DNA from 2 places in the Pradoshia sp. TA40_28 genome. Region 1 is predicted to be linked to the other one. Evidence: riboswitches for the same ligand, from Rfam matches in the RefSeq annotation. Region 1 holds a riboswitch; the other holds the start of a gene.
What was found. Region 1 has a riboswitch for S-adenosylmethionine ahead of AC58NB_RS00340 (methionine ABC transporter ATP-binding protein). Riboswitches for the same ligand answer to the same signal wherever they lie in the genome.
Positions count from the first base shown of each region.

Region 1 (6,645 bases):
AAAATTTTTGTTATAGTATGAGTTCATTAATTTGAAATTTACTTCCCTTATACAAGCTCCTAATTACAAACAATCCCCATTTTTGTCATACTCGTTAACTTAAAGGACCTCCTTTATATGTCAGCATTATCTATTATGAGTATTTATGACTAACTTTATTTACCCTGTTTAACACAATTCTAACTATATATTTAACAATAATTTAAAGGGGTCTTAAGATTCCTCCTGCGAGCATGACCGTACTTAAAGAAAATAGATCAATCCAATGGGAGGATGATCTATTTTCACTGAGTATATATTATTGTAAATTTTTTATAATAATACTGTTCACAGGTAAAAAGTTTTCCCCGGTATCCATGTACGTAACAGAAACCTGATCATTTTCCTGTAAGTATATGATCAAAGGGTCTTTTTCAGAGGACATATTGTAGCTTTGGCCGTTGTCCAGAAGGAAAGAAACAACGGTATATTCACCCGATTTTTCCTTATAGACTCTGACAACTTTCCCATCTACTTTCTTCTCTTCACTCGTAGAAGTGCCATTGACCGTTCCACCGCCTTTTTGAAGCGCCGTTTTGTAAAGCTTTAAGGCCTCGTTAGGTGTAGATCCATAAGCAGTGATTTCAGGATTGGCTGCAGATACAATGAAATAATTTTGTAAAAATCCATTGGAATCGAGCACTCCCGTTAACCAGCTGGCTTCACCATAGAAATTATAAATGATAGGCATTTTGCCTTCCCATTTCTTTTCTATAAATTTTTTCTCGATAATTTGCAAGGCACCTTGTGAATCCATATAGGACTCCTCCGTATTGCCTGTATAATAGACAGCTTTTCCCGTTCTGGAATTTGTGAGCGCATAACCGAGCATCGAATCTACGCCTTCTTTTGGACTTGTGAAATCAGTGAAATAATACATTTCTCCATTTTCATCAAAAATTGGACTGACATTCGCCTCGGTACCTTCATCAGATGGAAGTTTAACGTCTGATTTTCCAAATAGGCTATTCCAAAATCCATGGACATAATTTCCGAAGTAGCTATTTTGCGTACTGACAACCTCCGGGGCAACTGCTCCATCAATAAATTCAGGTGCATCATTAATAGAATAGGATTTGGACTTCCCAGTTTTGGCATCCATCACGACAACGCCTTTCACCTTAAAACCATTCCTGGCAGAGACAAAATCACCATATGAGCGAATATAAAAAGGGGCTCCGTTATCATCTACTTCAAGCTGGGCATCGCCGTAGAATATATACGATGGATACTGTAGGCGTATACGACGTTCTGTTTCTTTGTTAAAGAATGCAGAGGGAGTGTATAGCATTTCTGCCTCTACAAATTTAGGATTAGCCGAAGAGTCTGTCGCACTCAGCATAAAGTATCCGGGAGTTTCTTTCCCTTTTAACCATTTGAAAAATCCGGAAAATTCGACTGGGGCAATATAAACATACTCCCCATTTACTTTTTGGATTTGCAAATTCCCTAATTCATAGTAACTCGTATTAGGTACCTGGCCAAACGCTTTTTTCATTTTATTGCGTGCGTATTGAGGCGGTACGCTAGCTGGCTTTTTATTCTCATCAAATGTTTGTATTTCTTCTTTGACCTCCATTTTGGCGATCTTAAACTTTTCATCGGCGTTGAATAGAAAAGCAGTTAAAAAGTAGAGTCCGACAAGCAAACTACCCGCGAATAAAACACCTTTAATCTTTCTCTCCATACCTGTAGCAAGCAGTGAGCCCAACAAGGTTAGTATGATTAAGAAAATCCACAGCGAGGAGATCGTTTGATCCAACAAGGTGAAGTAATAAAATAAAAATGCACCAATCATAATCAATGCAGCTAAACTGACAAAAACAAGCAGTTTTGTTTTGCCCTTCATGTGGATATGTAATTTTTCATTATTTTGGAATGGCACAAGAATAAGTGCCGAAATAATCCCGATGATGATGGAATAGATGAAGATGTTTCCCACTAGATAACCTCCTTGGTTTTTTATGTAAATCCCCTTAGTAACCTATACGATTAAAAAGCTGTAATGATTCATTAATCATAAAGAATGATCAAAAGCTATAGATAAAACATAGAGGATAGTTATAGTATAAACCAAAATTAATTATACTTTCTGAATATTTTGATTGACATTAACAAACAGGATAGGATATAGTTGGAAACATCAAATTTAATTGAATAGCAAGCGATTCTTATCGAGAGAAGTGGAGGGACTTGGCCCTATGATACTTCGGCAGCGGATTTTTACTTAGGTAAAAATACTGTGCTAAATCCAACAAACGACTGTTTGATAGATAAGAGGAAGCTTTAAGTGGACATATTTCCAATCATTTTTATGCATATGTTCATACGAAGCCTCTTCTGTCTATGACAGAAGAGGCTTTTTGCATTTCGAATTTCATAAGACCTGGAGGAGAGAACATGATTGAGTTTCGAAACGTAAAAAAATCATATCAAGCAAATGGACAGACGGTTGAAGCGTTAAAAGGAGTTCATTTGACAATTGATAAAGGAGATATATATGGCGTAGTAGGATACAGCGGTGCCGGAAAAAGTACTCTTTTGCGGTTGGTTAATATGCTGGAACGTCCTACTGAAGGAGAGGTTCTTGTTAACGGTAAATCGTTTACGAAATTAAAATCTAAGGAATTGAGGGCAGAAAAAAAGAAAATCGGTATGATCTTTCAGCATTTTAATTTACTCCAGTCCAAGACAGTATTTGATAATGTAACTATTCCGTTGAAACTATCCGGTACAGGTAAACAAACAATTCAAAAGAGAGTCCTGGAGTTACTGGAGTTCGTTGGTTTATCAGATAAGGCTCGCAGTTATCCGGAAGAATTGTCAGGAGGACAGAAGCAGAGGGTTGGAATTGCGAGAGCTCTGGCCACAAACCCATCGATTCTATTATGTGATGAAGCTACATCCGCATTGGACCCACAAACGACAAGTGATGTTTTAAAGCTATTGAAAAGAATAAACCGTGAATACAACATAACCATTTTGCTCATTACACATGAGATGTCAGTGATTAAAGAAATCTGTAATAAGGTCGCTGTCATGGAAAATGGAAGGGTGGTTGAGCAGGGCCCTGTTATTGACGTTTTTTCTAAACCGCAAACGGAGACTGCCAAACGATTTGTTAGAACAGTCATTCATGATGAAATACCACAAAGCTTTTTGAAATCCTTAAAGGAAAAGAATCCTGCCGTCTGGAAGCTGAATTTTTTGGGGTCGTCTTCAGGCAAGCATCTTCTCTCAACGGTAGCCAAAAGCTTTGATGTTCATTTAAGTGTTCTTTCTGCCAATATTTCTGAAATACAGGAAACACCTTTCGGCAATTTAATCGTGGAGGTTATAGGAGAAACAACTGAAATAAGAAAGGCATTTGATTACATAGTGAATGAGGATGTTATCTTGCAGGAGGTGAAACTGCCATGAATGAACAGGTATTGGGAATGGAAATTACGCTTGAACAATTACTGATTGGCTTCAGTGACACGCTCTATATGGTTTTCTTTTCATTACTATTCTCAGCCATTATCGGATTGCCTTTAGGGATATTACTCGTCATCACAAGAAAGGGACATATCCTGGAGAATGCATGGGTGTTTAATATATTGAACCCGGTTATCAATATATTACGTTCGGTCCCCTTCATTATCTTATTAGTGGCTTTAATCCCATTTACAAGATTCGTTGTTGGATCGGCGATTGGGACGAATGCGGCAATTGTACCGCTTGTGTTTTATGCAGGTCCCTATATTGCCAGATTGGTTGAAAATTCATTATTGGAAGTTGATAAAGGAATCATTGAAGCAGCTCAGTCAATGGGAGCTACAGTATGGCAAATAATTTTCCGCTTTTTGCTACCGGAAGGACTTAGCTCTCTTATTCTAACATTTACAACAGCAACAATCGGTCTGGTCGGTGCCTCAGCTATGGCAGGGGCGGTAGGGGCCGGAGGTGTCGGAGATCTTGCTCTCACCTATGGATATCAGAGATTCGATACAATCACCATGATTGTAACGGTAGCCGCACTTGTGATTATTGTGCAGCTTTTACAAACTTCAGGCAATACAGTGGCAAGAAAAATAAGAAGACGATAAAGAAGGAGATGGATAGAATGAAAAAGTTTTTTCTTACTATTTTAATAGTGGCATTCACAATCATAACAGCAGCGTGCGGAAGTGAATCAAAAGGAAATGCCAAAGAAGGAAGTTCCACTATTAAGGTGGGAGTTAGCAGTGGGGACAGGACATGGGATTATATTGCTGAACTTGCCAAAGAGAAGGGACTTGATATAGAACTGGTGAAATTCAGTGATTATATACTGCCAAACACAGCTTTAAATGACGGGGAAATAGATGCGAACGCATTTCAGACAATCTCATACTTTGATGAACAGATTAAGGAAAGAAATTTGGCTATTGAACCTATTGGAGCTACTGTTATTGCGCCAATGGGAATCTATTCAACTAAACATAAAAAATTGGATGAGCTGCCGAAAGGAGCAACAATAGCCGTTCCTAATGAAGGGACCAATCTAGGGCGAGCGTTGTTGCTATTACAGGAAGCAGGTTTCATCACATTAGAAGACAATTTTAATGGGGTTGGCTCTATCGATAAAATTAAAACCAACCCTAAAAATATTAAACTTGAACTAGTAGCAGCCGGTAATACACCGCGTTTTCTAGAAGATGTAGATGCTTCGATTATCAACAATAACTTTGCGGTTGAAGCAGGATTAACATTAAAAGATACTTTGTTCCATGAAAGTGAAACGGCTAAACCATATATTAATATTATCGCCGTGAAAAAAGGGAATGAAGACCGCGCTGACTTAAAAAAACTGGTGGAAATTTACCAATCAAAAGAAGTAGAGGATTTTATTAATAAAACATTTAAAGGGAATACCATTCCGGCTTTCGTATCATTGGAAGAATTGGTTGATTATCAGGATGCCTGGACCAGTCCGGCAGTGCAGCAATGAATTACTTCGGAAACTAACATAGGTATAAGATTATTGGAAAGATTGGAGGCAGAGTAATGATTAAAAATGATAGTCGCATCTTTCATAAAGAAATGATTAATGGATATATCGATCAACAGGCTAACAACTATATAAATATAAGCCATCATATCCATGCCAATCCTGAAATAGGGAATGAAGAATTCTTAGCTTCAGAGACACTTACCAATGTATTGATTGAAGCTGGCTTTGAGGTCACACGTGATATTGCCGGGCATGAAACTGGTTTTATAGCGAGGAAGTCATCATCAAAACCAGGACCTAGGATTGCTTTTCTCGCTGAATATGATGCCCTGCCCGGTCTTGGCCATGCTTGCGGCCATAATATCATCGGGATCACGAGCGTGGCAGCAGGAATTTCACTTGGATTAGTACTAGAGGAAATTGGAGGAACGGTTCTCGTTTATGGTACACCGGCAGAAGAAGGAGGCGTAAATGGCAGTGCGAAAGGCAGTTATGTGAAGCATGGATTGTTTGAAGGAGTGGATGCAGCGATTCTAATCCATCCATCAGGGCAAACCGGAACGACTCAACCATTTTTGGCTGTTAACCCCCTTGATTTTCATTTTTACGGAAAAGCTGCTCATGCTTCAGCTGCTCCTGAGGAAGGAATCAATGCTCTGGATGCAGTTATTCAGTTATTTAATGGGATTGGGGCCTTAAGACAACAATTACCGACTGATATAAGGGTACATGGCATTATTCGAGATGGAGGAGATGCACCTAATATCATTCCTGAATATGCCTCTGCAAGGTTTTATATAAGGGCATCAACCTGGAAGAGATGTGAAGAAATTTCAGAAAGAATTATTAAGATTGCCAAAGGTGCAGCACTGGCAACAGGGAGCCAAGTAAAAATCAATCGATTTCAAAATGAAGTTCATGACTTTGTTATAAATTCGACTCTCGATGAGATTCTACGAGAGGAACTGACTGATCTTGGTGAAGATGTCGTCCAAGGCAAGCGAAATGCATCCGGTTCAACCGATGCAGGTAATGTGAGCCATATCGTACCGACAGCGCATCCTTTTATAAAAATCGGCCCGGATAACCTTATAGGTCATACAAAGGAATTTAGAGAATGTGCTGTATCAGAAATGGGTGATCAAGCCATCCTTACAGGGGCAAAAGCATTGGCTAATACCGGATATCGCCTTCTGACAGATCAGGCATTACTAAAGCAGATTAAAGAGGAATTTCTTAAAGGTACGGGGAAAGAATTCTAACGTGCCCCAATGGATTATCTACTATTATCCCGTACCGTACCTGTTTAATAAAATGAGCTTCCACCGTCCGGTTTTGATTATGGTCATTTAAATTCACAAGAAATTAATCCCATAAAATTGAAAATAAGGTAAAATTAACTTATGTACATTTCGAATTACCAATCGTGAGAAACAGGGGAGTGAATCAAGAATGGCCATACTCATTACAGGCGGAGCTGGTTATATAGGCAGTCATGCGGCTGTTGAATTTTTAAATGCGGGCTATGAGATTGTCGTACTGGATAATTTGTCGAATAGTCATATCGAAGTAATTGATAGAATTAAAGAGTTGACGAGTAAGGCCTTTCCTTTTTATAAAATGGATGTACT
Region 1 covers NZ_JCATZO010000001.1:75,903-82,547, forward strand. The annotation lists gene AC58NB_RS00335 (YrzE family protein) at 299-1,981, opposite strand; SAM riboswitch class I at 2,208-2,319, shown strand; gene AC58NB_RS00340 (methionine ABC transporter ATP-binding protein) at 2,440-3,459, shown strand; gene AC58NB_RS00345 (methionine ABC transporter permease) at 3,477-4,127, shown strand; gene AC58NB_RS00350 (MetQ/NlpA family ABC transporter substrate-binding protein) at 4,145-5,011, shown strand; gene AC58NB_RS00355 (M20 family metallopeptidase) at 5,068-6,276, shown strand; gene galE (UDP-glucose 4-epimerase GalE) at 6,467-6,645, shown strand, end outside.

Region 2 (6,645 bases), on a different contig from region 1:
GCCATTTTTGTTCGTACGTTTGAACGAGGAGTGGGCTTTACGAATGCCTGTGGAACGGCCATGTCAGCCTCCAGCCTCGTGACTAAATGGGTTGACGACCTCGAGGATGAAGCAGTCTTGCATGTTTATAATCCAGGTGGAATGGTACAGTGTCAGGTTCATGATTTGCAGGATAAAACTTGGGTTGATTTAATTGGTAATGCAACGTATGAATACGAAACGGTTATTCAGTTAAATTTGGACACACTACATGTTAGCTTTGGGGAAAGGCAAGTTTATAGAGAAGAGGCAGAGGCCTATTCAGCATTCCAACAACATGTCAAAACCTATGTAGACTCTAAAATGGGATGAGTTTATGGAGTTTATTCATTAGGATCAAATAGAGGGGGGCGAAAATTGAAGAAGCATACGAATACCTTTTTAAATATTCATTTTATATCCTTTTTCGTGTTGATTACCCTCTTTATTGTCTGTACGCTCTTATTTGTCGATATTGCAGATAAATTAAATGATAATGAACTTTATCAGTTTGATATGATGATTATTCAGGAGGTTCAGGGCAGTATTAATGAACTGAGCACAAAAGTGCTTATTTTTATAACGAATTTAGGTTCAGTAAAAGGCAATATCCTGTTGGTTATCATTTTCTCTTTGTTTTTATTGTTTAAAAAACGTCCTTTAAGTGTTGTCTTTTTAACTACCGTGACATTGTCAGGTGGTTATGTGAACCATTATTTAAAATGGATTTTCCAACGAGAGAGACCTTCGTTAAATCCATTGGTTGAGGTAAATAGTTTTAGTTTTCCGAGTGGCCATGCTATGTCCTCTTTCATCCTATATGGGGCACTGATGATCATAACAACCAGAATCACCAAGAGCTGGCCGGTCCGATTAGGTGTCTATGCAATTTGTACATTCATGATTTTAACGATTGGATACAGCCGAATCTACTTGGGGGTTCATTTTCCGAGTGATGTTATTGCCGGTTTTATTGCAGGCTGTGCATGGCTAGCGATCATTGCAGTTTTATTTAAGTTTGGAGAATATAGAAAAATAAAAAGTTCGAAATCGTAGATAGGTGTCTGTAAGCCATAATGGTTTACGGACACCTATTTTTTTTGGAAGCTGCATGAAAATCCAACTTGTATACTTTTCGGATTGAATGCAGTCACATTCATAGTCTCAAATCAATAGAAATTGTCATTCTTATTAGAAATGAAGAAAGGCTCTGAAAAGACAACCGAAGGCGATTATGTCATTAACAATGGATATGGTATAATTTTCATGCAACTATATGGTGCGGGTGGTATGCGCCTTCTTTTCCTTATAACAAGTGAGGGGAGGTGATATACCAATGGATTTTCTTATAGCTCTGGCAAAAGATGTAGCCATGATTTTCTTAACAACTTTTGCTGCAGGCATCGCCACGCGATTCGCCAATCTCAAGCTTAAGGGCAAACGAAAAACCACCCCGCGCCGACCAAAGCATAAGGGTGGTTCTCCTAAGAACTAACTAATTTGCATACCACTCGCTTGTTAGTTGCACCAGGGAGTTACCAGCTCTCTGGTTTTTTTACTATATGTTTATATGTTTATACTATACCCTAAATAATAGAAATTCAATCAAAACTGTACTAGGGAGCCAATTGATGTTCGCCTTTTTTATCGAGTGACAAACATATGGAATGTCATAAGATGCATCGATTTATTTACCTATTCGATAAAAGGCTACTTAGTGGCCGTAACATTGATGGATAAGCAGGGTTTCATTGGTTTCGTTTGAACTCTAACAGATTTAAATCCTGTCTTCGTAAGAACCTCTTTAATTTCTTCCGCATATTGATGAGCCTGTTCTTCCGTTGCCTCTTCCTGTCTCGGTTGCACTGTGATTGTAAGGCCGCCATTCTCTTTTAATAAGGAATGTATTTTTTGAATGCAAGCTTCCTGGTTATCCCATAATGGATAACTGTTTACGCTAAAAATGTTATCGTACACCATTGGACTGGGCAATTCGAGTACAGTTCCATTAAATAAACGAAGCTGATTGCGGTCGAGTTGTTCCTGATTTCGTTTGCTTGCGTTTTTAACCATTTCTTCAGATGGGTCAACTCCATCGATTTGAACGGTCGGGTGTTTTTCAAAAAGGATATGCATTCCTTCCCCGGGGCCAAACCCAATTTCAAGCAGCGTATCATTCGGTTTAATAGATAATTGAGCAAATGTCCATTCATACAATTCTTCATTTTCATAGGCCATGATTTTACCAGCTAGTTTTCCAAGTACACCAGTTGGATTTTTAAATTGATTGGTTAAGATCTCTTTCATTTATCATCACTCCTATACGTAACATACCCAAAAAAATAAATGGCTAACTCTATCAAATTAATTATCTAAATAGATTGAAATAACTGAAAATTTATAGTAAATTAGGTAAATATATAATTTCATATTCTTATCTAGAGAGATGGAGGGACTGGCCCGTTGAAATCTCAGCAACCTGGATTCTAAAGTCCAAGGTGCTAAATCCAGCAAGCATTGCTTGAAAGATGAGAGACCTTAGGAAAAGGGCTTTCATATAATGAAAGCTCTTTTCTATTAGTCTGTTTTCCTCATCATCCATTCACTTTACCAAATTAGGGGGGAAAGACAGTGAATCTTTTGGAGACGTTAGATGAAAAAATTCTGGTTGCAGATGGGGCGAGTGGTACACTTTTATATTCTTTTGGAATTGATAGCTGTTTTGAAGAACTTAATCTGACAGATCCTGATCAAATCAAAAAGATGCACAGAAGTTATATTGGGGCGGGTGCTGATATCATTCAATCCAATACATTCGGTGCAAATTTCCATAAATTAAAAAGGTATGGCCTCGAAAGGGAAGTTTTCAAGATTAATGGGGCCGGAATGAAACTGGCCAAAGAAGCTGCTGACCCGAATACCTTTGTCATTGGGACAATCGGGGGATTGCGGAGCTTTAGAAAGTCGGAATTAACATTAAATGAAATTAAGGCATATTTTGAAGAGCAGCTGCTCGCTTTATTGAAGGAAGAACCAGACGGAATTTTACTGGAAACTTATTATGATTTAGAAGAATTACTAATGGTCTTAGAAGTAGGAAGAAAAAACAGCCATCTTCCTTTTATCACGAATATTTCCCTGCATGAAACAGGTCTATTGCAAAATGGAATGCATGTCAGTGAGGCGTTTTCTCTTTTAAAAAAGGAAGGAGCCGATGTCGTCGGGATTAATTGCCGGATGGGCCCGTACCATATGATTCAATCGTATGAAGAAGTGCCGCTTTTAAAAGATACGTATTATGCAGCATACCCGAATGCTAGCTTACCTGATTTGTCTGATGGAAGATATGTCTATTCAACAGAAGCTGACTATTTCATCAACAGCTCCAGACAGCTTGCGAAGCAGGGCGTACGCCTGTTAGGGGGATGTTGTGGGACGACGCCTGCACATATTCAAGCCATACGTAAAGGGATCGAGGGTCTTCTTCCTGTTAAGGAAAAAGATTTTGTAGCCGAGCCGAAAAATCAACCTTTCTCTTATGAAGGCATTCACCTTAACCGAACAGGGCCTGATACAATTTCAAGTAAAGCTAAAAGACAAACGACCGTCATCGTTGAACTGGACCCACCGAAGACACTTGGGCTAGAAGAGTTTTTGAGAGGAAGCCAGTATTTATTAGATTCAGGTACTGATGCGATTACCCTTGCGGATAATTCATTGGCTTCCCCGAGAATATCGAATCTGGCCGTAGCTTCCATTTTACAAGTTAAGTTAAATACATTGCCCCTTGTCCATTTAACTTGTAGGGATCATAATCTGATTGGCTTGCAATCGCATTTAATGGGGATGCATTCCCTCGGATTATCTGAGGTTTTAGTCGTGACAGGTGATCCTTCAAAAATTGGAGATTTTCCAGGAGCGACTTCCGTATATGATCTCTCTTCTATGGACTTAATTTCATTAATCAAGCAATTGAATGAAGGCCGATCCTATTCCGGAAAATCGTTAGGAAGCCGGGCAAATTTCGAAGTTGCTGCAGCCTTTAACCCACATGTAAAGTACATAGATAAAGCTGTACAGCGAATGGAGAAGAAGATTCAGGCAGGTGCAGATTATTTTCTGACCCAGCCAGTATTCAGTATCGAAAAATTAGAGGAAGTATACGCAGCAACCAGGCATATTACGAAGCCGATATTTATTGGCATCATGCCTTTAACGAGTCATAGGAATGCAGAGTTTTTACATAATGAAGTCCCTGGAATATCATTGCCGGCGCATGTTCGGACAGCAATGGAAAGGGCGGGTGCTGATCAAGAGAGTTGCGCACGTGAAAGCTTCGCCATATCAAAAGAATTAGTGGATGCCGCAAAGGAATTATTTAATGGAATTTATATTATTACACCTTTTATGAAATATGAATTAAGCGGGCGTTTAGTGCGATACATCAAGGAACAAAAATCAGTTGTCAATAGGGAAGTGCATTTATTATGAAAGCAGAAAGATTAAAAGACTTATTAGGTGAAAGAATTGTGATTCTGGATGGAGCAATGGGAACTATGATTCAGGCACATAATTTAACAGAGGAGGATTTTGGCGGAGAACAATACGATGGGTGCAATGAGTACTTATCGATCACCCGTCCCGATATAATCCAATCCATCCATGAAGAATATTTGGCAGCGGGAGCGGACATTATTGAAACAAACACGTTCGGTGCAACGCCAATTGTCTTAGATGAATACAATCTTGGCCATCTGGCTTATCAGCTTAATAAACAATCGGCCCAATTGGCACGAAAAGCTGTTAATCAATTTGACACTTCTGACAGCCCTCGCTTTGTTGCTGGTTCAATGGGACCTACCACTAAAACCCTATCCGTCACAGGTGGAGCCACTTTTGAACAATTGGCAGAGTCTTATGAAGAACAAACGAAGGGGTTACTGGATGGCGGAGTTGATGTGCTACTTTTGGAAACGTCACAGGACTTACTAAATGTGAAAGCGGCTTATATCGGAATGCAAAAAGCATTCTCGACTTTGGGAAGAGAAGTGCCGTTAATCATTTCAGGAACGATTGAACCAATGGGAACCACTCTTGCAGGACAAACCATTGAAGCTTTTTATATATCAATCACGCATATGAAGCCCCTTGCGATTGGACTTAATTGTGCAACGGGTCCCGAGTTCATGGCTGAGCATATCAGGTCTTTATCTGAGTTAAGCACTGCCCATGTAAGTTGTTATCCGAATGCCGGATTACCAGATGAAAATGGCCAGTATAACGAAACGCCATCTTCACTCAGTAAGAAAATTAAGCAATTTGCTGAAAAAGGATGGATTAATTTGGTCGGCGGCTGCTGCGGAACGACTCCCTACCATATCCGCGCTATTAAGGAAGCTGTTAGTAGAATAGAACCGAGAAGGATAAAAGGTAAGCAGTCTATGCATGCTGTCTCCGGTATAGAAGCCTTGATTTATGATGATTCGATGAGACCTTTATTCGTAGGGGAACGGACAAATGTGATTGGGTCCAGAAAGTTTAAAAATCTGATTAAAGATAAAAAGTTCGAAGAAGCCTCCGAGATTGCCAGACAGCAAGTTAAAAAGGGAGCTCATGTAATTGATGTATGTCTTGCTGACCCGGATAGCGATGAAGTATCTGATATGGAAGCATTCATGAAAGAAGCGGCTAAAAAAATTAAAGTACCCTTTGTCATTGATTCAACGGATGAATTAGTCATTGAGAGGGCACTATGTCATTCTCAGGGAAAAGCAATTATTAATTCAATCAATTTAGAAGATGGGGAAGAACGTTTTGAGAAGATTGTGCCACTTGCTAAACAGTATGGTGCTGCTTTAGTTGTGGGAACAATTGATGAACAAGGCATGGCCGTAACGGAAGAACGTAAACTAGCGGTTGCACGCAGATCGTATCAACTATTAACGAAAAAGTACGGAATCGAGCCGGAGGATATCATTTTTGATCCGCTCGTATTTCCGGTTGGAACTGGTGATGAACAATACCGCGAAGGCGCGGCAGAGACGGTAAAGGGACTAGCAGCGATTAAAAAAGAGCTTCCGCGATCATTAACGATTTTAGGCATTAGTAATGTATCGTTTGGGCTGCCGAATGAGGGACGAGAGGTTCTGAATGCCGTTTATTTATATCACTGTACGAAAGCTGGCCTGGATTACGCCATTGTTAATACCGAGAAATTAACGCGGTTTGCTTTAATCCCTGAAGAGGAAATTCGATTATCAGAGAATTTATTATTTCATAACTCAGAAGAATCTTTAGCTGAATTTGTTGCCTTTTACAGAACGAAAAAGCCGGTTCAAAAGGAGACAAAAGAGAAGCTGCCATTACTGGAGCGGCTTCCTGAATATATTATTGAAGGAACGAAGGATGGGTTAAAGGAGGATATTGAAGAAGCTCTGCAAACGGGGATGGAGCCTCTAGATATCATTAATGGTCCTTTAATGGCCGGTATGGCGAAAGTGGGAGAACTATTTAATGATAATCAATTAATCGTGGCCGAGGTATTACAAAGCGCAGAAGCGATGAAAGCGGCTGTTTCCCAGCTGGAGCCTTTGATGGCGACAACAGGCAAGACGTCAACAAAAGGAA
Region 2 covers NZ_JCATZO010000004.1:82,400-89,044, reverse strand. The annotation lists gene dapF (diaminopimelate epimerase) at 1-351, shown strand, start outside; gene AC58NB_RS06360 (phosphatase PAP2 family protein) at 397-1,074, shown strand; gene AC58NB_RS06355 (hypothetical protein) at 1,355-1,513, shown strand; gene AC58NB_RS06350 (SAM-dependent methyltransferase) at 1,729-2,325, opposite strand; SAM riboswitch class I at 2,450-2,553, shown strand; gene AC58NB_RS06345 (bifunctional homocysteine S-methyltransferase/methylenetetrahydrofolate reductase) at 2,650-4,509, shown strand; gene metH (methionine synthase) at 4,506-6,645, shown strand, end outside.
Region 2: linked by a shared signal. The riboswitch ahead of AC58NB_RS06345 (bifunctional homocysteine S-methyltransferase/methylenetetrahydrofolate reductase) and the one ahead of AC58NB_RS00340 (methionine ABC transporter ATP-binding protein) in region 1 are both predicted to bind S-adenosylmethionine.